Regions from separate parts of the Peribacillus sp. B2I2 genome, predicted to be linked through region 1. Evidence: riboswitches for the same ligand, from Rfam matches in the RefSeq annotation. Region 1 holds a riboswitch; the other holds the start of a gene.
What was found. A riboswitch is a leader RNA that binds a small molecule or an ion and turns the genes downstream of it on or off. The one in region 1 is predicted to bind FMN.

Region 1 (15,188 bases):
GCTGTGTATCGGCGGCATTCGCTTTCCAAGGGCAGGTCTGTATTTCCTTACAGCGCGCATATGTTCATGAAGAGATATATGATGAGTTCGTCAAAAAATTCACTGAAGCAACGAAGGACTTGAAGCTTGGTGATTCCATGGATCCCGCAGTGGATATCTCGGCATTAATCAGCCCTGGCGATGTACAGCGAAGCCTGGACTGGATTGGTGAAGCTAAACAACACGGTGCGGTTGTTGCAGCAGGAGGTAAATCTGAAGGGAATATCCTGCATCCCACCGTGTTGCTGGAAGTGGATGCAAGGCTTAAGGTATCTTGTCAGGAAGTCTTTGCTCCCATTGTTTTGATCAATAAAGTTTCGTCCGTTGAGGAAGCGATTGATATGGTCAATGATTCCGAATTCGGATTGCAGGCCGGGATTTACACAGAAAATATCAATTTGGCACTTTCTGCCGCAGAAAAATTGGAAGTCGGCGGTGTTATCATTAATGATATCCCAACTTACCGTGTCGACAACATGCCATATGGCGGAATCAAAAAAAGCGGGACGGGCCGCGAAGGGTTAAAATATGCCATTGAAGAGATGACGGAAATGAAATTGGTCATTTTTAACCGGAATTAATGTATTAAGAGATGAGCAGCTGCTCATCTCTTTTTTTGAGCTGCTGATTTACTATTTTTCTATGAATTTATAAAAGAGCTGTGGCGAAAGTTGTAAATGTTTTATGCAGAATTGAATAGGGAATTCATGATTGAATTTAAATGGTACAGGAAAGGGCAAGAAAATGTGATTTCCCTAATATTTCAAACTGGCATGAATCTTGCTCATATCTTATATAGGTAGATAACTTAAAACCGAGGAGGAATTTATATGCAGGAAACTTTACAAAATAACACGAAAAAAGAAGGAACGGGAGCACTGGACTTAAAGATGTACATCAATGGGGAATGGGTGAATTCGACTTCAGGTGAGAAGAGGGATGTATTGAATCCGGCCACGGGAGAAGTTATTGCTACAGCTGCAGAAGGCACACAGGAAGACGTGGATGCAGCTGTCGAGGCAGCGAAATATGCTTTCTATGAAGGTGGATGGTGGGGAACTCCGGCAGTGGAGCGAGCTCGCATTTTATTCAAAATTGCCGATAAAATAGAAGAAAAAGCTGAAGAACTTGCTGCGTTGGAAACATTGGATAATGGGAAGCCATTGCGTGAGGCTCGTTATGACATAGATGATTCAGCAGCCTGTTTTAGATATTATGCAGGATTGGCTACAAAACCGACAGGTCAGACTTATGAAGTTCCTGATGGTCAGCAAGCGATGGTCGTAAGGGAACCGATTGGTGTATGCGGGCAGATCGTTCCTTGGAATTTCCCTCTAATGATGTCAGCCTGGAAACTAGCCCCGGCACTGGCTGCAGGAAATTCCGTTGTGTTCAAACCATCGGAGGTTACTCCCGTGACAGCTGTCAAACTATTTGAAATCATGGATGAGGTCGGATTGCCTAAAGGTGTCGCAAACCTAGTGTTAGGAGCGGGGCCAATTGTCGGACAGGCGATTGCCGAACATGAAGAAATAGATAAAGTAGCCTTTACGGGAGGAACGGCTACAGGACGTAAGATCATGGAGGCTTCACTAGGTAACCTAAAGAAAGTGACATTGGAGCTCGGTGGGAAATCGCCTAATATCGTATTTGCGGACTCTGACTTCGAGACTGCAGTTGATTATGCTCTCTACGGGATTTTCTGTAATCAAGGACAAGTTTGTTCAGCGGGCTCCCGGTTACTTTTGGAGGAGTCCATTTACGATCAGTTCATTGCAAGCCTTACTGCTAAGGCGAAAAAGATCAAAGTAGGCTCAGGTTCCGATGAAAAAAGCCAAATGGGTCCTATCGTTTCAGAGGCCCATATGAACAAGATATTATCGTATATCCAAATTGGAAAAGAAGAAGGAGCCAAATTAATCGTCGGTGGAAACCGAATTAAAGAAGAAGGCTTGGATAAAGGTTACTTTGTCGAACCTACTATTTTTGTTGATACGACACCGGACATGCGGATTGTGCAGGAAGAAATTTTTGGACCGGTGCTTGTCGTTCAAAAGTTCAAGGATGAAGCGGAAGCTCTTCGACTTGCCAATGATACGAAATATGGTTTAGCGGGAGCGGTGTTCACCAATGATATCGCAAAAGCGTACCGTGTCATTAAAAAAGTACGTGCCGGCATCACGTGGATAAACTCATATCACCCGACTTATAATGAAGCTCCTTGGGGAGGATTCAAGCAAAGTGGAAATGGACGCGAACTGGGCACTTTCGGTTATGAGGCATATACGGAAGTAAAGCAAATCAATAACAACTTGGATATTCAGCCAACTGGTTGGTTTGATGAAGAGTAAATAGCTAGACGAAAAGGCTGTTCCTTGTGGAACAGCCTTTTTTATGTTGATATGCAAAAAAACGGAAATCGCCGATAAAATCTGGAAATCGCAGAAATAATTCCAGAATCGCCGATAAAATCTGGAAATCGCAGAAATAATTCCAGAATCGCCGATATAATCCGAGAATCGGCGAAATAACTCCAGAATCGCCGATATATTTATAGATTCGTGGACTTATGTTGGACTTTTTCAAGATCCACCCGTCCTGAAAAGAAAACGGCGCCATTGCCCATGTCTGAGAGGCGATCTGGAGTAAGGGCATTGATGAGTTGTTTCGTTTCAGGTGCATTCTGCCACAAGCCTTGGCTGACAAGTACGCCGGGTAACACATTTTCACCGGGAGCGGCGGTAAGCAAGCATTCACCGCGGCCGTTCCAGATTTTAACCATATCTCCGGAAGCTATCCCTAACGTTTTGGCATCAGCTGCATTGATGTGCAGCTTAGGTTCCTTTTCCAAGGAGATATGTTTGGCATTATTTGAAAAGGTTGAATTCAAGAAGTTATGATTAGGTGCCGGTATGAATAAAAATGGCAGTTCGCTGTCTTTTATGATTGGTGTATATGTTGGTAGAGGCTGATATCCATCGCGCTTCATCCGTTCTGAATAAAGTTCGATTTTACCGCTTGGTGTCGGTAGCTTGCCTGGGAACATCCGGTGCATCTTGGCTTTGACAAATTGATTCCTTGAAAGGGAGTCATAGGTGATGCCTTCCAAATGCGGATTATCGGGAAAATCAAGCGCCTGCCGTATCATATCTTCTTCTGAATCTTTAAAAGCTTGTTCCTCAAAGCCCATTCCATCAGCTAAAAGTTTGAACAATTCAACATTCGATTTCGACTCGCCATATTTATCGACTACAGGTTTCTGTATTTGGACGTAATTATGCCAGTATGAATTATAAAAATCCTCCGTTTCATAAGATGATGTGGCAGGGAGGACGAGGTCAGCAAACATGGCCGTTTCGGTCAAGAATAGATCATGCACCACTGTGAATAGATCTTCCCGCATTAGACCTTCCTGCACCTTATTTGCATTCGGAGCGACAAGTGCTGGGTTGGAGCCGTATACAAACATGGAGCGAATCGGGTTTTCTTTTTCCAATAGAGCTTGACCGATTTGGTTCATATTAATGGTCCGAGTAGATTTATTGTGCAATAAATCAGGGCGTCTTAAGGCATTTGTATTAAAAGCCAGATATCCTGAATTCCCTTTGATGGCCCCGCCGCCTTCCGTCATCCATTGGCCGGTAAGTGCAGGCAGGCAGGCAATGGTGCGTACTGCCATGCCGCCATTATCATGGTGCTGCAGCCCATTGCCTATTCGGACGAATGATGGAGTGGTAGTGCCATACATCCTGGCTAATTCATATAAGTCATCCATTGGAACGCTGGTGATCGCGGAGACGGTTGCAGGGTCATATTGGCGGACGTGTTCGCGCAATTCAGCAGCACCCACTGTGTATTCATCAAGAAAAGGCTGATCGACTAGATTCTCGGCAAATAGAATATGCATTAAACCGAGGGCAAGGGCACTATCGGTACCAGGCAGAATCGGTATGAACCAATCTGCCCACTTACCGGTTTGGTTTTTATGTACGTCAATGACAACTACTTTGGCCCCGTTTTTTCGGGCTTGCTGTGCAAGCGTAACTTGGTGCATATTTGTGCTCACCGCATTAATGCCCCACATGATGAAAAGCTTTGTATGAATCGTTTCTTCAGGGTCGATGCCGAAAGAACCACCCATTGTATAGTTGTATCCGACTGAGCCGGCCGCGTTACAAATGGAACGCTCAAGCATGCTTGCACCGAGTTTGTGAAAAAAACGGCGATCCATGCCCTCTGCGCTTAGGTTACCCATGTTTCCATAAAAGCTGTAGGGAAGTATGCTTTCAGGGCCATGCATTTCGAGCAGATCATTCCATTTGAAAGTAATTGTGTCAATGGCCTCTTCCCAACTGATTGGAGCGAATTTCCCTTCTCCTTTCGGGCCGATGCGCTTTAATGGCTGCTTTATGCGATTGGGGTCATATAGGCGGGCAGTCATGTTCCGGACCTTGTTGCAAATATTCCCTTTGGTGACTGGATGATCAGGGTCCCCCTGAACTTTAATGATTTTCCCGTCCTTTTTGTGCAGCAGTAGACCGCATTGATCAGGACAGTCAAGAGAGCAAACAGAGGGAAAGACTCCATCTGGCTGATTGATATAGGATTGCATGGGCGTATTCCTCCTAATAATTTAATCTAATAAAATGAATTTTCTTAATTATATTGAAAGTGAAATCGTTGATAGGTGCAAGAACTTCTTAACATATGTTTTTTTTTCTGATAAGCTTACAAGATGAAAATTAACCTATAAATAGGAGGATTCATTTTTGGAATATGGAATTATAATATCAATTGGAATATACATGGCAGGCATGCTGTTAATTGGTTATTTGGCCTATCGGAGAACGGCCAACTTAACGGATTACATGCTTGGCGGCCGGAACTTGGGCCCAGCTGTAACTGCATTGAGTGCAGGTGCTTCCGATATGAGCGGCTGGCTGTTGATGGGTCTTCCCGGTGCAATGTACATAAGCGGGTTAAGTGCTGGCTGGATTGTCATCGGCCTGTGTGCAGGATCTTATTTAAACTGGTTATTCGTGGCACCAAGACTTCGGACATATACGGAAGTGGCCGGCAATTCGATTACGATTCCCGACTTTTTGGGAAATCGGTTTAAAGATGGATCACGGATTTTGAAAGTTGTATCAGCATCGGTCATTTTAATCTTCTTCACCTTTTACACCTCTTCAGGTATGGTAGCAGGCGGTGAGCTTTTCCGCTCCGCTTTCAATTTGGATTACCGGTGGGGCATCTGGCTGACGGCGAGCGTTGTTATTCTTTACACATTATTTGGCGGATTCCTGGCTGTTAGCTGGACGGACTTCGTACAAGGTACGATTATGTTCATTGCCTTAATTCTAGTACCAGTTGTCACGATTGTAAATATTGGTGGCTGGGATCCTACCTTCAATGAAATAAAATCGATTAACCCGAATTTATTGCATGCTTTCGAAGGAACATCAACCATTGGCATCATATCTCTTCTGGCATGGGGACTTGGTTATTTCGGGCAGCCTCATATAATCGTTCGATTCATGGCGGTTTCATCTGTTAAGGAATTGAAAAGTGCACGGAGAATCGGTATGGGCTGGATGATTTTTGCTATCGTGGGAGCGATGTTCACCGGATTGGTAGGGATTGCTTATTTTAATCTGACAAGCAGTCCTTTAGGGGAGAAAAGTGCAGAGTCTGTCTTCATCATTTTAGCTAAAGAACTGTTTCCTTCTTTAATTACAGGCTTCTTGTTGGCGGCGATTTTGGCAGCGGTCATGAGTACGATTGCGTCTCAGCTGTTAGTTTCTGCAAGTGCCCTGACGGATGATTTCTATAAGCAGTTCATTCGGCCGAATGCATCGGATAAGGAATTAGTGCTAGTGGGCCGGTTTGGCGTTTTAGCAATTTCTGCCATCGCTCTCATTTTAGCTTTTAATCCAAGTGGTACGATCCTTAAATTGGTGGGTTATGCATGGGCCGGTTTTGGAGCGGCCTTCGGTCCGGTCATTTTGTTAAGCCTGTACTGGAAGCGAATGACGAAATGGGGAGCCCTGGCGGGAATGATTGTCGGTACCTCAACAGTAATCGTTTGGGAAATGATCGAAGAGTTAGCTGAAGTATACGAAATCATTCCTGGTTTCATCGCTGGAACAATAGCGGTCGTTGTTTTCAGCTTACTATCGGCCAAGCCTTCAAAAGTTATAGAAGAGGAATTCAATCAAGCCATCAAAAACCTCTCTTGATCATTTAACCCAGTTGTTTTTTAGATACAAACAATGAACGCCATAGATATGGTACAATATCCAAAGAGTCCTTATGTGGAAAACATGAGGGCTTTTTTTGAGTGATTTGGGAATAATAAACCAAAAAACATTACAAAGGATAAAACATGAACCAATCTCATAAAATTGCATGTAAAGTGGCTATTATATATATAATCATTGGGGTCTTATGGATTATCGTTACGGATTACATCTCTATGACACAGGCAAAGGCGGATGTTCAGATATATGCAATGTTTCAACATTCCAAAGGATGGATGTTCATTTTCATAACCGGGCTTTTCTTATACTTCATAATCAGGTATTGGACGGGGAAAATGTTGAGGTCCCAACAGGAATTCAATCTAAAGGATGAACAGTATCAGTCGCTGTTCAAGCATAACCCCGATTGTGTCCTTGAACTGAATCTTGAAGGAAATGTCGTTTCAATTAACCCGGAAGCTGAAAAGCTGTTAGGTCATCACAGTGACAATTTGAAAGGCAAGAATGCGAATCATCTCATCAACTGGAATGAAAAGGAAAAAGTATCTGTTTTCTTTATACAGTCCCTTCAAGGCGAAGCCGTAAAATTCGAAACGACCATCCAGAATAAGAGTGATGAAAAGCGGATAATCCGTGTAACCTTTCTACCGATCATCGTTCAAGCGGAAATGCTTGGAGTATATGCAATCGTAAGGGATATTACTGAATTGCGGCGCGAAGAGGAATTGATGATCATGTCGGAAAAGCTATCTGTAATCGGACATCTGGCTGCTGCCGTCGCACATGAGATAAGAAATCCGCTGACATCTTTAAAAGGATTCGTACAATTAATGGACATGACACAGGAGGTCAACCCGCTGCATTCTGATATCATGTTGAAGGAAATTGACCGAATTAATATTATCTCAAGTGAACTGTTGGTTCTCGGAAAGAAACAGGATGTCGCATTCCGAAGGATAGATCTTGCCGACAGTTTACAACAGGTATTCACGTTGATGCAAGCAGAGACGAATTTGAATAATATCGAAATGGGGTTTAGGGTTAAAACCGCTGAACCGATTTATATTATGGCTGATTCAATTGAACTTAAACAGTTGATAATCAATGTTGTCAAGAATAGCATTGAAGCGATAGAGGATAATGGGAAAATTGATCTGTCGCTGCAAATCCTCGATGATCAAGCTGTAGTCAGCGTGAGTGATAATGGCATAGGAATGATGCCCGAGCGCCTTGAAAGGATTGGTGAGCCTTTTTATTCGACGAAGGAAAAGGGTACAGGGATCGGACTTGCAATTTGCCGGAAGGTCGTTCATCGCCTTGACGGGGAAATGCATTTTGAAAGTGAGATAAACAAAGGGACGACGGTTACAATTCGTATTCCGTTGGCTACTGGACAAGAATAAGTGGTACTATGAATGATAGGAAAAGTTTTATATTAAAGGAGAACGATATGAGCGAATTACCTGCATTAGTGAACGATAGAAAACCATATATACAAGAGGTCTGGAAAAAGTCCGGATTCGGACAACTTACCCCGATTCAAACTAAAGCGATTCCCGTGATTGTTGAGGGAAAAGACATCATGGCTGAATCACCGACTGGAACCGGAAAAACTTTAGCTTATTTACTGCCAGTGTTAGAAAAGGTAGATCCTGAAAAAAAATCGCCGCAAGCTTTGATTTTGGCATCATCCCGAGAACTGGTCATGCAAATCAATGAAGAAATTCGCATTTGGTCAGAGGGAAGCGGCATAACGGGTGCAGCATTCATCGGCGGTGCTAATGTGAAAAGGCAGTTGGACAAACTGAAGAAGCATCCACAGGTAATTGCCGGAACACCGGGTAGGATTTATGAATTGATTGCCCAAAAGAAATTGAAGATGCATGAAGTTAAGACGATTGTACTTGATGAAGGTGACCAATTGATCACTCCAGAGCATATGGGTACGATCAATAATATTATCAAAACAACCCTCAAAGACAGGCAAATAATGGTATTTTCGGCAACTCTGCCAGAGGAAACGGAAAAAGCGGCCCGAGGATTCATGAATGAACCCGAAATGATAAAGGTCGATAAGCATGAAAAAATGGAATCGAAAGTGGATCATCTGTACTTTGTTGTAGAGAGACGGGAAAAATCCAAGATTCTTGAGAAAATCACAAGACTTAAAGATGTGAAGGCCCTTGCCTTCCTGAATGATATAGCAGAACTGAGCGTCTTACATGAAAAGCTGAGCTATAAAGGTGTTGAAATGGGCGTGCTTCACGGGGAATCCAATAAAGTCGACCGGGAGAAAGCGCTGCGCAAGCTTCGTTCCGGAAAATCCCCGATGTTGATAGCAACGGATGTAGCGGCTAGGGGGCTTGATATTAAAGGTCTTACTGCGGTCGTTCATATTGATATGGCTGATAACATCGATCAATATATCCATAGATCAGGGAGAACTGGGCGTGCAGGTGCAGACGGCACTGTTATTTCAATCGTAACGGAAAGAGAAGAGCGAGAGTTGAAAAAAATGGCTCGTGAACTGGAGATTCCATTAACGAGAGTAACCTTCTATGGTGGAAACATCGTAGTCGATGAATGATTTGGAAAAGGGATGGCCGTGGCGGCTGTCTCTTTTTTTTTACAAACACGATTAGGATTTAAGCAGGGAACATATACCATCCGACCAATTCTTAAAACTCCTCCTTTTCTTTAAAAATTAAGTGGATGCTCAATTTGAATTCACTCTACATGACCTTTTCACTGTCTTAAAATGGTGGGATTCCCAGTTAACCAAAAATATGCGGATGAAAATGAGTGAACCTCCAACTGCAACGTACCAGTGAACAGGGTCATCCAGCAAGAGGAATAACGGGTTCATGAATGTCAAGATCGACAATTCCCCGGCTGAATTGGTCCTTAAACCTATAAAGAAGCATCCCCTGACACCAGCTGTCTGGAAAAAAAGATGATACTCCATTTGGACCAATTCTTGATCTTTTTGAGTGCGGGCGTTTGATGAGCTTAACGACTATGGCCATGCTGAAATCTGCTAGGATGAACCGAAACACTGCCAGTAACTTAGGGTGAAGTACGCAAAGCCAATTTGTCCTATAGCGAATGTAGAACCCATTAAAGCAGTCGTTAATATAACCAGAAAACCAAAAATGAATTTGTTCATCTTGCGCCCTGCCAAAATCTTTATCTATAAATTCTAATTGTGAAATTAAATTATATATACTGAATTCTGGAGTTTATTGATGGGGATATTCATGCATGAAAACGCTTCCTTTATATGGATTTTTGACATATGATAGCAATAGATATAGGTTAGGAGGAGACGATATGACAGGGAAGTATAAAAAGTTTGAAACGGCAGTCATACATGAAGGATATGACTCGAAGAAGCATTTAGGAAGCTTGGCAACACCCTTATTCCAAACCTCAACATTCACTTTCGAAACGGCCGAGCAAGGGGAACGGCGTTTTGCCGGTATAGAAGATGGATATATTTATTCTCGCCTTGGAAATCCCACGGTACAAGTGCTTGAAGAAAAGATTGCCGCTTTGGAAGGGGGGGAAGCTGGCCTTGCTTTCGGATCGGGTATGGCAGCGGTTTCAGCAGTGCTTTTTGCGTTAACTAAAACGGATGACCACATCCTGTGTTCACAGGGGTTATATGGATGTACATTCGGGCTTCTGCAGTTAATGAAAAATAAATACCGAATCACTCATGATTTTTGTGAAATGGATACAGAAGAACAAGTAAGGAAAATGATTCGGCCGGAAACGACCTGCATATATGTAGAAACCCCAATCAATCCGACGATGAAAATGATTGATTTAGAGATGGTAGTGAGAGTTGCGAAGGAATATAATGTAACGGTCGTAGTCGATAATACGTTTTCGACTCCCTACTTACAGAGACCGCTTGAATATGGATGTGATATCGTCCTTCATAGTGCGACGAAATATCTTTGCGGGCATGGGGATGTCGTTGCGGGCCTTGTTGTCGGCAAGAAGGAGTTTATGAAAAAGGTAGCTGGAACTACACAGAAGGATATCGGTGGAATCATTTCACCATTCGATGCCTGGTTACTATTGCGGGGGGTAAAGACCTTGCCTGTCAGGATGGACCGTCACTCGGCCAATGCAATGGAGATCTTTCGTGAACTTAAGAAACATCCAAAGGTGAAAAAGGTATATTATCCAGGTGATGAAGCCTCACCGGATCATTATATAATGCAAAAACAGATGAAACATGGCGGCGGCATTATCTCTTTCGAATTGCATGGCACAAAAAAGGATGCGCAGGAATTCCTCAATAAATTGGAACTTATCAAAATTGCCGTCAGTCTAGGGGATGCCGAAACATTGATCCAGCATCCCGCCACCATGACGCACTCTGCCATTCCTGAAGATTCGCGGGAACAAATGGGCATCAGTGACCAACTAGTCCGTCTCTCAGTTGGCCTTGAAGCTTGGCAGGACGTATGGCATGATCTTCGGCAGGCATTTTAGGCAGCCATATTTCCTTTTCAGCTCCTTCTATTTTTGATGAAGATTGTGATGGACACGATAAAGATGAGAGCAGCCAGAATATAAGAAATGTCTGAGGTTACCGGGTAGGCGGCACCATTTCGGATCCCGATGCCTATGAACGCCCAAACGAATACGAGAGGATAGCACCAATCCCGGTTTTTACCTGCAAAGACAAAGGCCAGGATTGTTGCTGCAATCAGCAAAATGATTGTCCAAGCTACACTGGAAATCCCATAACCTTCCCATTTAATATAGGTAAGGTAATAAGAAATGTCAGCGATGGCAGCAACACTCACCCAGCCTGTATAAACGGAAAACGGAAATAGATCGAAAGCAGTATGCTCCACTTTTTTTATGCTTATATAAATGACCATTAATGTGGCCAAAAGAGCGATGATAATGAATACGGATAACAAAAAGTGTTCGTAATGCCAAGCCAAAAGCCAGGAACCATTCAGTACACAGCTTAAAGCGAACCAAGGGGAGGATGCCTTATAAACAGGGCTGTTAAGGTGGTTACCTAAAAACTGTCTGATTACCCAAATGGCCAGCAGAAAGTAGATAAAGCCCCATATGGAAAATACATAACCGGCAGGAGTGAAAAGGACATCCAATTTATCAGAGACCTCTCCTGATGTTTGGCCGTTCAATGGCAGGAAATTGGCTAGAAAATTCATTGTTACGACGAATAGAAAGAAAATCAAATTGGTGATGGCAATAAGCATGAGCTTCCTCCTTGTATGAATTGTGACTCCTATAACTTATTCCACCATTTAAGCATGTTTAATCTTTTTGGAGCACATCGGAGGTACTCGGAAATGAATTTCATTTTTCCATATAGAAAGGGATTTCCTGTAACTAATGAACCATTTAAGTTTAGAAATTTCATATCTTTTTTCACTTTATGGCGTTAAAATATTCAAAAATTCATATTATTTTAGTCCTTCGGGTCGTAAGATCAAAAATAAACCGCCTAAACCTTTGTATTAAAGGGTTTGAGGCGGTTTTTATTTGTTCCATTTTAGTGTTTGGTAGGAAAGGTTGGCACAATTGAAGGGTGCATTGAATCGTATACTCCACACGAAATGCTAGCTTAAATGATAAAGCCTTAATGAGGACTTTGTAAATCGTCAAGAAGTTCCACCTGAAGAAGTAGGGAAGTTAACTTTTTTTGTCTGAAAGTATAACTGATAAAGGCTGTTATTTTTGGTTTGAATACAGAATTAGAAGACGAAAATACAAGATTGGTCTATGAGGATAAATCACAGATGTTAGATATAACCAGGCTTATTGGAGATTCATTTTATAGAACGTGGATAGATAATTTGAAATCATTAAGCATCCATAATTATGGGGGGTCCTTAATTGCCTAAACTTACAAACATCTGATCTGCAATCGGATTCGAATACTCAAAATTTTTTTCAACATTATAGCAAAATTCCCAAAGAAAATCTTTATAGAAAATATATAAAGAAAACCCTCTGAATTCGATTGTATAGTTATATTATCATCTATTCAATTGGGTGCTTTTTATCTTGGAGAAAGAAGATGTCAATATATTCATTAATGGGGACAAGCACAAGCGTAAATTTAGTAAATCCATATTATATAACAATACATGATATGGGGATGATTATATGGGGAAACATAGTTGTAAGAAAAAAAAGGATAAAAAGTGGTGCAAAAAAGAGAAACACAGTTGTAAGAAGGTAAAAGATTGTTGCAAGAAAAAAGAGAAAAAGTGTTGTAAAAAAGAGAGTAAAAAGCATTATTTTGAATGGAATAGTAAAATCAAAATCAGGTGGTAAGTACATTCCTATACAATATAGTAGTTTAGTTAATGGTAAGTTGCAAAGCACTAATTGAATTTAAATAGTTTAAATATTGCACTCATTCTTTGGGTGCATTTTTATTTTGGAGAAAGAAGGTGAGGAAATAGTATGGGTAAGCAGGCTTATTACAATAAATACAAACGTGATAAAGAAGCTAAGAAGTTCTATAACTCATCTGGTTGGAAGAAGTGCCGTGCTGTTGTATTGGCAGGAGACAATCATTTATGCCAGGAATGGTGGAAGAAACGGATCACACCTGTAGACATGGTCCATCACATATAACTTGCAGCTAACTTGATTTTTAGTATGGCCGAGCTTATGGGCCAAGTCTTTATAGTATCCATTGTGTGGTTCAAACTCTTTTCATTCATTTACATAAACTAGTCATTAACATATTCGAGACTTTGGAGGTGAGATTAATTGGGTTTAAACAAAAAATGTAAAAATTGAACAAAAGGTAGAGTAAAACGTCGAAGTGGATGTAAACGTGCCTGCTAAGGATAAAAAAGGGAATAGGGATCTTCCCTTACACGTGGTTAAAATCGGAAGGATATACAAAGTATCCAAAATTACTTTTTTAAAATGGCTTGATGGAGAAGGGCAAGGAGATTCATTCCTTGTTCTTTTTATTTTGTCGTGGTAATATGTCATTAATTAAAAGTCAATTCAGTGGTAGTTTTTTGGTAGGATACTTGGAAGGAATGAACAATATTCAACAGAACTATAAAACATTTCAATCAATATCATAACCGTAAAAATCCTATTACATAGGCTTTTAAATAACAACATAATACTAGAAAGCGCAGCAATGTGTTGATAGTGTCCTTCGGGGTCGGGTGAAAATCCCAACCGGCGGTGATGAAGAAATTCTAAGCCCGCGAGCCTGATAAAGGCAGGATTTGGTGAGATTCCAAAGCCGACAGTACAGTCTGGATGGGAGAAGGACGTGTGGAACCCAAGTGTATACGTACGCCTAATTTTTCAAAAAAGAAAATATTAGGCTTTTTAGGTATACAGTTTTTTTCACTCATTTCTCCTGCTAACTCCTTAGGTCTTCCTAAGGGGTTTTTTATATTTTATAAAAGGGGGAAAAACATGTTTACGGGAATCATTGAGGATATCGGTACCGTCCATTCCTTGAAAAAAGGAAACAGCAGTATGGAGCTGTCGATTCGTTCTGAAAAAATCCTTGAAGATGTTCATCTGGGGGATAGTATTTCAGTCAACGGGGTCTGCTTAACGGTAACGTCCTTCACGAAAAGTTTGTTTACGGTCGATGTGATGCCGGAAACGGTCAAAGCTTCCTCGATCCGGACGTTAAAGTTGGGATCACCTGTGAATCTCGAACGAGCCATGAGTGCACAGGGAAGGTTTGGCGGTCATTTTGTTTCAGGTCATATCGACGGAACCGGAACAATCATAAAAAAAGAACGAAAAGAAAATGCCGTATATTATGTAATCCAATTGGAAGAAGGGCTCAGTACCTTTTGCATTCCAAAAGGATCTGTAGCCATTGATGGAACGAGCTTGACGATATTTGGAATCGAACGAAACCTTTTGACTGTATCACTGATTCCATTGACTCATCAGGACACCGTATTGGGGCAAAAAGCGGCTGGCGATATAGTTAACATCGAAAATGACATGATAGGGAAATATATTATACATCAAATGAAAAATGGTGATTCAAAACCAGGGTTGAATTTAGAGTTTTTGGCAGAGCACGGATTCTAATAAAAGGGCGGTGTAATGATGTTCCATACAATTGAAGAAGCGATCGAAGATTTGAAAGCTGGCAAGATAGTAATCGTATCTGATGATGAAGACCGTGAAAATGAAGGGGATTTTGTCTTGTTGGCCGAAAAGGCGACGCCGGAAGCGATTAATTTCATGGCGACTCATGGACGAGGTTTGATTTGTACAACCATTACTGAAGAATTGGCAGGAAAATTGAACCTGCATCCTATGGTAGGAGAAAATACCGATCATCATGGTACTGCTTTTACTGTTAGTGTCGATCATAAAAGCACTTCCACAGGAATCAGTGCTTTTGAACGGTCATTGACGATACTTGAGCTTCTTAAAGAGGATTCGGTCGCTGAAGATTTTCAAAGGCCTGGTCACACTTTTCCGATAGTCGCTAAAGAAGGCGGCGTACTGAGGAGGGCAGGACATACGGAAGCTTCGGTGGATTTGGCAAAGTTATGCGGTGCCGCTCCAGCTGGTGTCATTTGCGAGATCATGAATGAAGATGGATCGATGGCACGCGTATCCGATTTGGAAGTCATCGCTGAGAAATTCAACCTGAAATTCATCACGATAGCCGATTTGATTCGGTTTCTTCAACAAAGTGATACAATCGGGAAACAAGAATTTGAACTGAACATCCCGAATGCTTAAGGAGTTTAGCGCATTTAAATGAACAAAAAATGATATCTGTATAATAATTAGGAGGAATTGGACATGGGGAAAATTATTGAAGCACAATTAATCGGATCAGGATTGAAAGTAGGAATCGTTGTAGGAAGA
Region 2 (15,188 bases), 3.0 Mb from region 1:
ATTATGTGGTTGCCTTGTCTCATTCGTATTGCAGCTAACTGAAGTGTGTGATCAAAACATGTATCGCTTCATTCTGGATTATGCATGTTCCATATTCATTGATGCGGCAAAGTGTCAATGTTGATGCATGGCCATACTCAGCCGCTAAAGAGATGACCGTGTCATAGGTCGTGTCTTTAACATTTTCGATAAGTAAATAGTATCTTCCCTCATAATGATAAAGAGTACTTTTAAGCGAACCTTGCAAAGACAATCGATGAGATAATTGGACGATATCTTCAAAATCATTGAAAACATACAGAATATGGGGGAAGTCATCAATTTTCACCTGCAAATCCAAGAATTCCTCTTCGTCTGTCAATAGTTCCTCTTCGTCCTTTGTTACGATGATTATCAATCCCTGTGCAGGCAGGGAAAAAATTTCGATTGCAATGGAACCACTCATTTTAAAGCTGAGTTCTTCGCACGCTTCTTCAACCATATCCTGGAATAACTTGTGGACCTTAAAGGAATTCCCTAAAATATCTTCTTTTGTAATACCTCTATCAATCAAATCATCAAGGGTCAAAAAAATCTTGATTTTATTATTAGTTAATCGCTCCAGCTTCATAAAAAAATGCCCCCTGGTTACCATCTTCATACATCATATGAAGCCTTGGTCGCAGGGTGCATATCCATTATTTCTCCACAGCCGATCGCTAACCTTTCAGCCATTCTTCCCATTTCGATTGCGTGTCCCCCATCAAAACTCCGCTGAAGGCAGTACGTTTCTCTTCGGATATAAGGCTCAGCGCCGCACCTCCAAGACCCACCTTCAAATCCGGGAAATCCTTCATTAACTCCTCAACCAGCCTAAATGTTCTATCGAGATTCTCTTTTAGTGAACATGACATGAATAAGTAAGAGGGTCTTATGATGTTTAAAACGGTAAAAAGATCCTTATCCGCGATGGATTCTCCCAAATAAATGGTTTCATATCCTTTCCGCTTCAAAAAAATGGTAAAGACCAACAGTCCGAATTCATGTTTTTCACCAGGGGCGCAAACGGTAAGGGCTTTCGGAAGAAAACCGTTAGTCGGAATCGTATGCATGACTGAGCTGATCCTGGATTTTAAGATGTTCGAAGCAAAGTGTTCATGAGCGGAAGTAATTTCCCCCCTTTCCCACTTATCCCCTATCTGAACCAATATTGAACCGAGTAGATCAACTATGGTATGTTCGATTGTATACATACTGAATGCTTGGCTTATCAGCATATGGGCTTTATTTTCATTGAAATTTAATAGAGCTTCAATTAATTCATCCGATAACTTAGTCGTTTGTTCATCCTTACGGTTCGTTTCAGGAACTCCAGTCGCCAGATAGCCTGTACTTTCAAGTAGCGAAACGGCTTGGCTTATCGTAAAACCTTGCTCTGTTTTATTGATGAGCCATTTAAGGATTTGCAGATGTTTTTCTGTATACAGCCGGTGCCCTGATTCATTCCTGACAGGTTCGATAAATTTATATCGCCTTTCCCACGCCCTTAGGGTTCCTGGCTGAATGTCTAGCAGTTTTGAAACTGCCTTTATATTATATTTACCTTCTTGCATGGTTTTACAAGGCCTCCAATAACTGTACGATCAATTGTTGAAATTATAGTGGATTTTTTTAAGTCTGTAAAATCTCGATAGGCTCGATTAAAAGCAGCTTAATAGGTCTGCTCCACCGCTTCGCCTATTTTAGTGCATGCCCCCCTTTTCAGGGTGAATAAGTGCGTTTCCGGCTTTGCTTCAAGCCTTAAAGGCACTGTACTTGTCCCATAGCCATTACTCGTCATATACAAACAGTCCCCCTCTTTTTTTATGCTGCCGATCTGATAGGGACCGAATCCAAATATGCGAATCTGCCCTCCATGGGTGTGACCTGACAGAACGAGACTTATATGGTGTTCCGGAGTCAATTGTTTCTTAACCAATGGGTTATGACTCACCAAAATCCGAAAAGCTTCATTCCCGCAATCCGACAACGCAAGATCGAGCCTATCTCGTTCTTCCGTTATATCATCAATGCCCAGAAGAGCGATTTTGCTGCCATTTTGAGACTCAAAAGAAACAGCTGTATTATCAAGGATTTTCACTCCATGTTTCAAAAGGGTTGCATCAAGCTCATGGAAATCCCCTTCATAATCATTATTTCCCCAAACAAAATAAAGGGGGCCAAGTTCTTTTAATTTCAATATATTTTTTTCCACACGTTCCAAGGGAACCCCGTTTTCCCTTATGTCCCCGCCGATGATCACCAGATCAGCCTTGTCACGTGCTCCCTCAATTAATCTATCCGATATGATCCGTCGATGAAGATCAGATATGAAAAAAATCCGAACATCGCCAAACCCTTCAGGAAAGTCATTGAAAAATAAGTCTTGAAAAATCAACCTATCTTGCTTGGCCATACGCCACATGTAAATAATCGTGGCAAATACCAGCAGAATGATGACTAAAAATAATCCAGATACCAATAACATCTTTCGTAAACCTTCTTTCCATCCTAATCCCAAGAGTTATCTTCATATAACCATAAAACCATATTACTCGCAATTAAATATGATTTAACGCGATCATTCATTTATTTTCATGATATAAGTTAATATCATAATTCTTCTTCATCATTTCAAAAACCTTATGGCGACTTTTCCATTCTTCCTCTTTTTCCCATAACTGCTTACTTTTATTAATAATTTCACAGCGAAGCAACTGAAACTCCTTTTCTGCTTTATCGAGCTTTTTTTTAATTAATATCATATATCCATATAGCCCTATGGCTGCCGCCAAAAAAAGGAAATGGCTAAAATGGTCGACGAAAACACTAAACATACTGAAAAAGGAATAAGAATAAGGTACAACGATATAAAAATAAAGATAAACCAAAAAAAGGGTAGCAACAATCATGGTTGCCCATAAGCTTTGAAGGTGTTTCCTTTTAAGAGCCTCGAACTTTTTTTTTCGATCCACGACATTCTGCAGCATTTGTTTAGTTGCTTGATCCGTTTTTTCATCCAATAAAATGATTGTAGATTCCATCGCATTTCCTCCTCTACTCTTTCAAATCATGATATGAAAGAGTAGTGGAAAAAATGATAAAGTACCTGTCATGTTTGGCTTCATACTGAACCAAGTTGAACAATATTAAAAATACCCTGCCTATAAAGACAGGGTCAGACTGGAGACAAACTCGATAATAATTGAGTTTGTCTCCAGTTTTTTTAGGTTTTTAAAATTTGAATGTTGATTTCCACTTCAGGCACTCGCTTTCCGCGTCCAAGGGAGTCTCGTACCTTCCGTTCCAATCAACTTTGTTTTAACATTAAGGTAGAACTCCTTTTGCCTAAAGTCTTTTTTGTTTTGAAATAGAAGGATTTAAACTTGATGTTTTCTAAAGGTGCCATCATTATTTCTTGATCGGAATTTTCAAAACCTGACCTCTGGAAATTTCATTGCCATTCAGACCATTCCACTCCCTGATCAGAGCAATGCCTTCCTGTGATTTGTAGTAATTCATGGAAATTCGGAATAATGTTTCCTCACCTTGAACAGTATGTAAGACAACCTTGTATTCCTCTTTATCCGATTTCGCCGCTTGAACTCTTTCGGCTGCCCTTTTCTTTTCTGCCGCTTCAGCCTTTGCTTTTTCGTCAGCTATTTGCTGTGCTTTGGCTTTTTCTTCGGCTTCTTGCTGTGCTTTAGCTTTTTCTTCGGCCTCTTGCTGTGCTTTGGCTTTTTCTTCGGCCTCTTGCTGTGCTTTAGCTTTTTGTTCGGCCTCTTGCTGTGCTTTAGCTTTTTGTTCGGCTTTTCTCTTTTCTTCTTCCTCTGCTTTAGCCTCAGCTACTTCTTTTTCTTTCTTTTCCTTTAAATCCTCTGCCGTTGCTGTAGTAGGGATCGCTTCTTTATCTTCCTTATTTTCTTCAAAGACGACTGGGTCACTTTTTGGATCATGTACAGGGAAAGGTTTTTCCTGAAAATATGTATAAAGGCTGTAAAATCCAATTGGAAGCAAAATAAAAAACAATGCTAATAATTGTATCATTGGAAACTTAATCTTCACTTTACTTTTTTTCTTTTTATTCTGGTGAACTTTGCTGCGCTTTGGCAATGATGACTTAGCCTTATGACGTTCAATTCGCGAACGAAGTTCACCAGCCTGATCGTTTTCCTTTTCACTCTTCTGCACTCGACTCATTAAAGTCACCCCCTTTCTTGCTCAACCCTCTTTGCTTTTTGCTCTTGATTAAAATACCTAGGATAAAGTCAATCAAAAAGTGTGCCGTAATCGTCACCAGGATATTATTGGTCATTTCAAAGAGAAAACCGATAAAGAAGCTCAAAACCAAAACATTTAAAAATAAAAACCAATTAAAAAGGTAACGATAATGAACAGCTGCAAAAATGAGGCTCGTAAGAAGCAAGCCAAAATGTGTTTGCAACACTCCACGAAATAATAACTCTTCACTTATCGCTACCACTAAAGCAACGACAAAAATCATCGGGTATGACAAATTACTGAAAATGCGTTCGTTAATACCACCATCATCCTGATAGGAAGATGGTGTCACTTTCATAAAGAAAATGTCAAATAACACGACAATGACTCCAGCGGGAATTCCAATCAGCAAAATGTTCAGGTCATCAAAGATAAATAAGTCGAAAAAAGCAGAACGGTCTTTAAATAAAATAATACCTAAAAAAATGGATAACGTTAAGAGAATAATTTGTGTAAGAAACAAATTATTTAGCAACTGTTTATCTGTTAGTTGTTTAATTATTTCAGCTTGCTTATTTTTCATTCCCATTTTCCTTCTTTAATAAGATAAAAGCCAATTCCTCTTTCCACGTTGAATAGGAATTAACCGGATCCACCTTGACTTCCGGCCATACATCAGCCATTTTCTCGGCATCCATACCACAGATATCACAGCAAATGGGGTTCACTTCCCGCTGCTTTTCTTCAAAATAGTCCAATATACCTGAACGGCGACATTCGTTTGCTTGTATCCAAATAAGGAAATTATTAAGCTTTTCTTGATTCCCGGATTTCCTCTTTTGACAATACTCTTTCATCTCTGCCACTTGATATAAAGGATCTTTATTTCCTGTAATGAACTGGGTAAAAAAACGAAGCTGGATTTCGTTCAACGAAAAAGATTGAGACAGCTGTTCTTTTTCTGATAGGGTCAAATTCGCCGGAATCTGTTGTGAAGCATTAAGGAAAGAGCAAACACCATCGATTTGCATATCCGTAGGCAACTGTTGCTCCATCAGATGCAGGGGAAGCCCTTCATCCCCGTCACTATATAATAAGACAGCCACACTTTGCTTCCTATCTCGTCCCGCCCTGCCTATCTCCTGAAGATAAGCTTCCATCGTGGATGGCATATGAAAATGGATAACGTACCTGACATCGGATTTATTTACACCCATGCCAAAAGCACTCGTTGCACATATAATTTTCAACTGACCGGAAATGAATTGCTGCTGAATGAGCATCCTTTGTTCCTGTTCCATGCCACCGTGATAATAATTGACGCTCTCTATCCCGTTTTCCTGTAAAAACCCAGTGACCGATTCCGCCAATTTTTTAGAGGAAAAATAAATAATTCCGCTACCTGTAAATTTCCTGACAAGCTCCAGTACACGGGATAGTTTCTCTTCGTAGCTGAACTTGCGCTCTACAATTATTGCAATATTATCGCGGTCAACAGATGAGACGGTTTCCTTGGCTTGTCCAATGTTGAGTTTACCAATGATATCCCTTCTGACTTCAGTGGTTGCAGTTGCTGTCAGGGCAAGAGTCAATGGATTGTTCAATTCACGCCTCACTTCTCCTAAATTCAAATAATCCGGTCGGAAATCATATCCCCATTGTGAGATGCAGTGTGCTTCATCGATGACGAATAGACCTATTTCTATGGATTTCAAGGATTTTATCACAGTCTCCAGGCTCAGCATTTCAGGAGATAAAAAGATAAAACGATAACTATGTAACCGGTCGAAAGCTTTCCTTTTTTGATTTAGATTCAAAAAAGAATTGAGGGTCAAAACACTTTTTTCGCCACTCATCTTGAGCTGATCTGCCTGATCCTGCATTAATGATAATAATGGGGAGACAATTAGGACAGTCTTATTCAAAAGATAGGCCGGCAACTGGTAACATAATGATTTACCGGATCCGGTTGGCAGCATCGCTAAAGTATGACGGCCGGACATCAATGATTCAACCACTTCTTTTTGTCCGGGACGGAATTCATCAAATCCGAATTTTTCTTTGAGGACTCGTTCTATATTCATCATCCATCACCTAATTTCGCAAGTACAAGCCGTATTTGGAAAAAGCTTATCTGTTTATTATCGACCATATTCTTGATTGCTTTAAGCTTTTTCGTACCAAGTTCCTTAATAGCAGCAGCAATTTCTCTCTCATCCTCGATAGACACATAATCGGATATTGGAAAACCTTTATCCGATAGGACAATTTCAACGAGGTGATCTTCAATGGTGTTGACTTTCAATCGGCGGATTTCAGCTATTTCCCCCAGGTTTTTCCCTGCCTGTATGTACCGTAAAGTAGTCTGTGTAGATTGTGTCAAATGAGGATTCTCACTCTTTTGCCAATCATTGGTTAACGAGGACAAAAGGGGGTATTCCGTTCCCGTTCCCGTATCCATTTCTGAAAGCATTTGATGCAACGAGTCAAGAAATGTAAAGCGAACATATTGTTCTTCTACATCTTTCCTTTTGGCAATCTGTTCAAACGTAAGCCCAATCCTATTTACCCCAGTTAATTTCAAAATGAAAATGTCTCGTTTCAAATCACTTTGACTTTCTAAAAGGGAAATCAGTTCTTCATATAGATGTTGAGCAATCAACACTCGGTCCTGACGATTGGCATGTAAGAATTCCTTCACGAAATATTGGATTTTCGGATTTCGTTGTATCGGATAAAAACGTCTTTCATTGTGGACAATATGGGATATGGTTTGAATGAGCAAGTTTAACCTTCCCCAGAAAACCGGGGTGATATTGTGATACTTCCAACCATTTATATACGTCGGAAAAGGATTATTATTAAAGTAATCGACTAACATTCCCTCTCCTTGCAGACTAATTTCATATGCATCTGATTTATCCGTTAAATTAATGTAGTCATGCTTAAGGAACTGTTCAATGTTTTGATTCAATTGCTGACGTGTAAACCGAGGTATTGTCCCAAATATATTCGTTAACCCGAATAAATGGGCATCCTGGATTGTTTGTGACGACTTCTTTCCCTGTAGCATATGGTATATAGCATAAATGGAACGTTCGCCTTGAAATTTTTTTATCGCATATAGAATGATTGCCTGTAGATAATTATTCATGGGACTCACATCCTTGTTTCATTTAACCAATAAACCCATTGTAACAAATATCTGCAAAAATCGCCGTTATTATTGATGAATACAAGGAAAATTATGTGACTAAATGACGAACCATGGTAGGACCCAAGTTAATTATTACGATGTTTTTCGTTGACATTCTACTACATGATAGTTATTATCAATACAATTTCTATTGAAAAGTTTGGCATTCGGTCTTACAATAAGAAAGAGATAATAATCTGAAATAAAAAGATTATCAGTTGTTAATCAACTTAGGAGGGGTTATATTCATGGCTAAATTTACTATTGTGGATAAAGAAACATGCATCGCTTGTGGTGCTTGTGGAGCAGCAGCACCAGATATATATGATTATGATGACGAAGGGATTGCATTTGTTACCCTTGACGATAATGAGGGAATCGTTGAAATTCCAGATGTACTAATAGATGATATGATGGATGCATTTGAAGGATGTCCAACGGATTCTATTAAAGTTGCTGACGAGGCATTTGACGGGGATGCACTAAAATTCGAATAAAGGTACAAGCCATTTTCAATCGAGAATGGCTTTTTCTTTTGGCCAATGTCGCTTACACATTCCCATACCAATGACATAAAAAAACAACCGGATATGTATATCCGGTTGTTTTTTTATATTTCTATCGTCAATGCCGTTAAGCATTTTTATATAATATTTGCTTATTGATCCATGTCTGTAATTTAATGAACAATAACATGAATACAGATGTGATGAGCACGCCTTTAATCACGTTGAAAGGCAAGATTGCCGTCGTGACGAACTTTCTCGACTCGGGTGCCGACATTGCATCCGCTCCCATAAAGAAGGTATAAGCCGGTAAAAAGACAAAATAGTTTAAAACACTCATAAATACCGCCATGGAAACTGTACCCGCAAGTAAAGCGAACGTCATCCCTTTTTTTGAATTGATTTTATTAAATACATAATAAGTCGGCAAGACGAACAGTATTCCCGCAACAAAGTTAGCGATATGTCCCACTGGTACAGCAGTCAAGGTCCCTGTCATGACAAAATCCAATAGGTTTTTAAGGAATTCAACTAGAATCCCGGCCATCGGTCCGAAAATCAATGCCGCCATCAGTGCTGGTATGTCGCTAAAATCAACACTCAGAAAAGGTGGAAATCCTGGGAACGGAAAATTTAAAAGCATCAATAAATAAGAAATGCTTCCCATCATGGCCAGTGTGACCATTTTTTTCACTTTGTTCTTTTTCATAGTTCTCTCTCCTTCTTTTCCGATCTACCTGAAAAAGAGGTTAGGGTTCCTTAATCATGTTGATGCTCAATAAAAAACCTTTAATTCCAATAGAATTAAAGGGATAAATTAAAGGTTACATCAAACAAACGTTCAGCAAATAACTGTTGAAACGCACTCAGGAACCTCCATCTTCTCCCATCCAGACTATACTGTCGGCTTTGGAATCACACCAAATCCTGCCCATAAGGCTCGCGGGCTTAGAAGAGAATTTCCTTCATCACCGCCGGTGGGGAATTACACCCCGCCCCGAAGATAGACCTATAAAATTTTGTTTTATCTTTCCCATTATATCCGAAATTCCTTTTTTGTGATAGCATTTTTTCTCAGTTGATACATTTAGGACTATAAATCACTTAAAAGAAAAATCGGATACACAAAATTATCATAATGAAAATATTTTTTCTTTTAAGGCAATCGATGTTGAAGCCATTAATAGTGCGGCATTAAACATACGATCCAAATGTAATTATTGTTTTAAGCGCTTACAATCAGTGAAGCCAAATTGACACAATTGGCATTTAAATTGTAAAATTAACTGAAATTTAAGATAATTCTTTTCCCTAGGAAGGTGTTTAGACGTGTATCGGATTTTAGTAGCAGATGCCATCAAACCAGAAGGACTCGGACCGCTATCAGAGGCTTCCAATATTCACCTTATTCAGAAGACAGTAGAGGAAGCGGAAAACGAACTTGATCAGATTGATGCAATACTTGTAAGAAGTGCAACGAAGGTTACGGAAGATTTAATGAACCGTATGCCGCAGTTGAAAATTATAGCACGCGCTGGTGTCGGCGTCGATAACATAGACATCCCCGCTGCGACAAAACGTGGGATTGTCGTGGTTAATGCTCCTGACGGCAATACCATTTCAACTGCAGAACATACATTTGCCATGATGGCTTCTTTAATGCGCCATATTCCGCAAGCTTATGCTTCACTGAAGAATGGGGAATGGAAACGTTCTTCATATACTGGAACGGAACTTCGCGGCAAAGTATTAGGTATAGTTGGATTTGGACGTATCGGAGGGGAAATTGCCAAACGTGCTAAAGTGTTTGGGATGGATGTAATTGTCTATGATCCGTTCCTGACTGCTGATCGTGCAAAGAAAATGGCCGTAACGTCCCTGCCGTTAAATGAATTGCTTCCTAAAGCAGATATCATTACTGTACATACTCCACTAACGAATGAAACTAGAGGTTTAATCAATAAAGAAAAACTGCTTACCTGTAAAAAAGGAGTTTATGTACTGAACTGCGCACGTGGTGGAATTCTAGACGAAGATGATTTATATGAAATGATAGTTGAAGGACATGTTGCAGGGGCGGCGCTGGATGTTTTCGTGGAAGAACCTCCACTTGGCCATAAACTGCTTGAATTGGATAGCGTCATTGCTACACCTCATCTAGGTGCATCTACGAAAGAGGCCCAATTAAATGTAGCCGTACAGGTTGCCCAAGAAGTTTTGACCTATTTCGAAGGAAATCCAGTTTCCAGTTCAATCAACCTTCCAGCGATTTCTAAAGAAGTGTTTGAAAAGGTACAGCCATTCTATCAACTTGTTCAGCAAATGGGATCCATTGCTTCTCAGTGCATGAATGAAGGGATTCAGGAAATCTCCGTTACGTATGCAGGAGAGTCATTGGACTTCGATACAGCGATTCTGACAAAAAGTCTAATCTCAGGCTTCTTCAAATCAAGGGTTGATGCATCAGTCAATGAGGTGAATGCCTTGCTGGTCGCAAAAGAGCGTGGCATTACAGTTGGTGAAAAAATCTCAACGGACTCTTTAGGATACTCTAACTTGATCAGCCTTAAAATAAAAGGTGACAACCGCGAATTAACAATAAGTGGAACTTATATCGAAAATTACGGTTCTCGAATTGTAAGCTTGAATGGTTTCAAAATCGACTTTCATCCGGAATCGAATTTACTTTATATCCAGCATACCGATAAACCTGGTGTAATCGGTAACGTAGGTAAGGTTCTTGGTGATCACGGAGTGAATATCGCCACCATGCAGGTAGGCCGAAAAGAAGCTGGTGGGGAAGCAATCATGGTTTTAAGCTTTGATGAACCATTGGCAGACAACATGAAACAATTTTTAATGGAAACAGAAGAAATTACATTCATGGCCCGTATTTCATTATAAGAAGAAAAAAGTGCCCGTCAGCGCGGGCACTTTTTTTAAATGTATAGAGCACCCCTCCATCATTTAGCCCGTCCCCTGCATCAATTCACTAGGTTCGGTGCTTTGGGCACCCATATGTCTTCAGTTAAATTCAACTGGCCGACCTCTTCAATTGGTGCATTTTCAAACTTCACTTTTTCAAAACCAAAATCCTTAGCAATGAAGAGTATGGCTTCTAAAGCTTGAAGGGATTCCTCACTATTTTCTATAGCTGCTTGATCTGACAATTGAATGGACACAAGATCTCCTTTTGAACGTATACTTTCCCATTTAAGGTCATCCGGGATTGCAGGTGAAATCCCCTCCATGTCCGGCTCCCCTTTTCCAGCTTGAAGTGCCTCTTCAATGTCCCGATAATCCATATTGCTTGGAACTAGGAACCTTGGAGAGGATTCATCTCTTTGGTAAAGTAGGTATGTGCGTTTTTGTTGATGAGGTATATCCGCCTCCTTTAAAAATCCCTTATTGGCAAACATTGCCCCTTGCTTACCACCTGTAGAAAAAGTCATCTTCTCTATATCATTATAGGAAAGCGTTTCTTCCATCGAATGGAGAAAAAGAGTATCCTCTTTCAATAATCGGCTGTTTTCTCGAAACTCAATATGAGCAGTGGTCATATCGTTTCCTTGGTTAATCTTTATATCAAGCGGAAAATAGTCAGATAGCCCATATTGCTCTTCATCGATATTGGACATTTGATTCGTTAACCGATTCAGTGTATCCGCTTTGTCATAATGTTTGAGTTTAATTGATATGGGAACGATGAAATTCATTTGATCATCAGGTACGCCCATGGTAATGACCGATGCATTTTTAAGGTCGTCTTGATAAATCGCATGTGCAAAAGTTTTTTCCTTTTCCCCTGTTAGAGGTTCTATTTCTGAAACCTCGTCTTTAGATTCAATCTCCGCTTGCTTACTCAAAAACTCTTGATTACCCTGTTTATCTTCTGAGGTATTTTCTTTGATATTTGCATTTTGCCGTTCCTGATCTGCCATTTCCTTATTTTCGGATATGGATAATTTCCCATTACCGCTGCTGTCCTCTTCCCTTGTAGTTCCCTTGTTTCCAATAATTAACGATGACGCCAAAACAACCATTAAGAATAAGGAGGCCACACCCGCAATTAGAGGTATCCAGTGTTTCTTTCTTTTTTTATCATGTATTCTCGCATACACCTCTGCCTTGGTTCGGTCATCTTTTAATTTCGGAAGCCCGCGTAGCATGTCTTCAATTTCGTTTTCTTTCCAACGGGATCTTCTCATTGCGGTGGCCCTCCTTTCCTGATAAATCTTCCATCAATTTTTTGATTGCCTTTAAAGCACGGTGCTGGGTCGTTTTTACCTTACTTTCACTCCAATTTAATATTTCTGCAGTTTCCGTAATGGACATGCCCTGAATGTACCTTAAAATGATGACGGATCTTTGATCGACGGTACATCTGTTTAAACATTGATAAATATCTTGGATATCATCGTTCATGATGGCCACTTCTTCCGGAATGGGCTGAGTATCTTTAATCAATTGCCTATCCCAATCAAAGTTAGGAAAGATTTTGTCTTTCCACCCTTTTTGTTTCCGAAAATAATCAATCGTCACATTTCTGGCAATCGAATAAATCCACGTTTTTTCACTGCTTTTTCCTTCGAAGCGTTCATAAGCCTTCATAACCCGGATATAGACCTCCTGAACAAGGTCCTCTGCCGTTTCTCGATTTTTAGTCATATAAAAAATGAATTGATAAACTTCCTGATGATATTTTTCATATAGATCGTGGAAAACGGAATCCATCATTTCCCCACATCCGTTCATAAATATAGTCGTCATTCCTCAATAAAAGTTACATACTTCGGCTTTAATCTTAATATAAAATTCCGTCAATTTCCACATGTCCGGAACTTCTTATCTTGTTCGCTAAAAAAAACAAAGACAAGTTGGAAATGAATCCAATTGCCTTTGTCTTCACAGTTCCCTATGAAACAAGATTTTTTTGGAAAGCTGTCCGTCATTCAATCGGCATTTTCCATAATTCGAGGCAGGATAAAACTGAACGTTGTCCCTTTATTAGGTAAACTGTTTACCGAAATGTAGCCATCATGGGCATTGATTATATTTTTTACGATGGCCAAACCCAATCCGGTACCTGATCGGCCGCGGGTCCTTGCCTTATCCGCTTTATAAAACCTCTCAAATACAAAAGGTAAATCTTCTTCGGGAATACCAGATCCAGAGTCCCTCACATCAATGATCAGACCTCTTCGATCACTTGTCCTCTGAATGACATCAATGTTCCCGCCTGGAGGAGTATGACGAATCGCATTATCAATTAAATTAGTCAAAACCTGTTCAATACGGTCAGGATCAAAATGCCATTCAATTTCATTGTCTTGAAGACTGACTGATATTGTAATCCCTTTTTCTTTGGCTAGCCCGGAAAACTTACTTGTAATCCTCTTTAAATAAGGTGAAATTGGTACATGTTCAAAGCTAAGGTTCATTTTTCCCGATTCCAATTTAGCCAGATCGAGCAGATCATTGACTAAACGTCCCATTCTCAAAGACTCATCATAGATGATGCGGGCCATCTCCAGCTTTTCCTCTTCACTGCCCGCAATATCATCAACGATCGCTTCACTATATCCTTGCAGCATTGAAATGGGCGTTCTTAATTCATGGGAGACATTGGCTATGAAATCCGTCCTAAGTTTGTCCATACGTCTTTCATCACTCATATCCCGTATGATGGCCACCGCTCCCCGAATATTGTCGGCATTTGTATATAGCGGGCTGACAATGAATCCCCAATCTCGGCCCTGCAAGGTAATTTCCCCGACTTGCTCCTTATCGAAGGACTCTGATTCATCAAAAAGATTCATCAAAACCAAGGGGACATTCACGTTATCTTCCCGGTTATTGCCTTTTTCAAAGTACCAGGATTGGAGAAACCTTTCCGCTGGCGGATTCGTTTCAAGGATTGTGCCATCTTTATTGAAGGTAATGACCCCATCAGCCATACTGCTAAGAATGCTTGAGAGATGTTCCTTTTCCTGACTGAGTGCATTCATATTGAATTTCAGCTGCTTCCTCATCTGATTAAACGCTATGGCCAACTCACCGATCTCATCTTGAGTCAAGATTGGAACCTTTGTATCAAATTTCCCCCGGGCAATCGCCAGTGCGGCTTCCCTCATCTTCACCAATGGGGCATTGATTCTTGTAGATAAAAAGAAAGCAAAAATCGTTGTCAAAATAATGGCGATGCCCGCTGCCAATAAAATGAACTGTGTAGTGGATTTTGTGGTTTCTTCCATGGACTCCAATGATTGAAATAAGAAAACTTCATCCTGTTCCCCATTCAATTCAAGTGGAATCCCAACAACGATTGCGGATAATTCCTCTTTACCCGGATCATGGGATAGCGCCATTTCCTTTTTTACAGTCTTTCTTTCGGTAAAAACCTTGAGCAATTCAGGATCATTCTTAATGGATTCCGGCGTGATTTCAAACTCCTTATCTCCTCCAATGGATGAGAAAATCATTTTGTCATCGTTTAGAATGATCATTTTCGTTTCGTTTCCTATTAATTCCGAAGCTATTTGTAAAACCTCATTGTTAGATCCCTGATGGTCATTTGTTACCTTAATGATTTGTTCGGCCGTTTTGGTTAAATCATTTTCAATATTTTCAATTTGGAAATTCTCAAAGAATTCGACCAGCAGAACGGTTAAAACGATTAATACGAATGACACGAGCAATAGGATCGTTGCCCATAGCTTCCCTACGACACTGCCCCACAGCATCAGTCATTAACGACTTCGAACTTGTAACCTACACCCCAAACAGTGACAATCATCTTGGCTGCGTTTTCGGATATGCGGTTTAATTTTTCACGTAAGCGTTTAACATGCGTGTCAACAGTTCGAAGATCTCCAAAGAATTCATAATGCCACACTTCTTTTAACAATTGCTCCCGATCGAAAACTTTATCTGGGGATTTAGCTAAGAAATATAATAATTCATATTCTTTTGGTGTTAATGAAACCTCTTTGTTATCAGCAAGTACACGGTGGGCATCATTATCAATGGTTAGATGCGAGAAGACGATCACATCTTTTGCCGTCGTTTCCGTCTGCATGTAACCCGTGCTTGAGGAGCGGCGCAATAAAGCTTTAACCCTTAACACGACTTCACGGGGACTGAACGGCTTTACGATATAATCATCGGTCCCCACTTCGAACCCTTGAACGCGGTTCACTTCTTCCCCTTTAGCAGTCAGCATGATAATAGGTGTCGTCTTCTTCTCC

Region 2: another riboswitch for FMN. It lies ahead of ABIE66_RS17425 (ECF transporter S component); the one in region 1 lies ahead of ribE (riboflavin synthase).

What each region holds. Positions count from the first base shown of each region.
Region 1 is NZ_JBGCCB010000001.1:542,482-557,669, forward strand. It holds gene ABIE66_RS02675 (aldehyde dehydrogenase family protein) at 1-620, shown strand, start outside; gene ABIE66_RS02680 (aldehyde dehydrogenase family protein) at 870-2,390, shown strand; gene ABIE66_RS02685 (molybdopterin oxidoreductase family protein) at 2,591-4,651, opposite strand; gene putP (sodium/proline symporter PutP) at 4,809-6,278, shown strand; gene ABIE66_RS02695 (ATP-binding protein) at 6,455-7,702, shown strand; gene ABIE66_RS02700 (DEAD/DEAH box helicase) at 7,750-8,886, shown strand; gene ABIE66_RS02705 (hypothetical protein) at 9,137-9,325, opposite strand; gene megL (methionine gamma-lyase) at 9,630-10,805, shown strand; gene ABIE66_RS02715 (TspO/MBR family protein) at 10,823-11,551, opposite strand; gene ABIE66_RS02720 (hypothetical protein) at 12,376-12,540, shown strand; gene ABIE66_RS02725 (hypothetical protein) at 12,768-12,941, shown strand; FMN riboswitch at 13,478-13,608, shown strand; gene ribE (riboflavin synthase) at 13,755-14,393, shown strand; partial or broken gene ribB (3,4-dihydroxy-2-butanone-4-phosphate synthase) at 14,412-15,050, shown strand; gene ribH (6,7-dimethyl-8-ribityllumazine synthase) at 15,123-15,188, shown strand, end outside.
Region 2 is NZ_JBGCCB010000001.1:3,533,447-3,548,634, forward strand. It holds gene ABIE66_RS17380 (genetic competence negative regulator) at 35-610, opposite strand; gene ABIE66_RS17385 (MerR family transcriptional regulator) at 699-1,592, opposite strand; gene ABIE66_RS17390 (metallophosphoesterase) at 1,691-2,506, opposite strand; gene ABIE66_RS17395 (YpbF family protein) at 2,604-3,062, opposite strand; gene ABIE66_RS17400 (LysM peptidoglycan-binding domain-containing protein) at 3,430-4,218, opposite strand; gene ABIE66_RS17405 (CPBP family intramembrane glutamic endopeptidase) at 4,196-4,822, opposite strand; gene ABIE66_RS17410 (RecQ family ATP-dependent DNA helicase) at 4,812-6,323, opposite strand; gene ABIE66_RS17415 (YpbB family protein) at 6,323-7,393, opposite strand; gene ABIE66_RS17420 (ferredoxin) at 7,684-7,932, shown strand; gene ABIE66_RS17425 (ECF transporter S component) at 8,069-8,650, opposite strand; FMN riboswitch at 8,816-8,950, opposite strand; gene serA (phosphoglycerate dehydrogenase) at 9,271-10,845, shown strand; gene ABIE66_RS17435 (hypothetical protein) at 10,926-12,149, opposite strand; gene sigX (RNA polymerase sigma factor SigX) at 12,115-12,675, opposite strand; gene ABIE66_RS17445 (ATP-binding protein) at 12,894-14,687, opposite strand; gene ABIE66_RS17450 (response regulator transcription factor) at 14,684-15,188, opposite strand, start outside.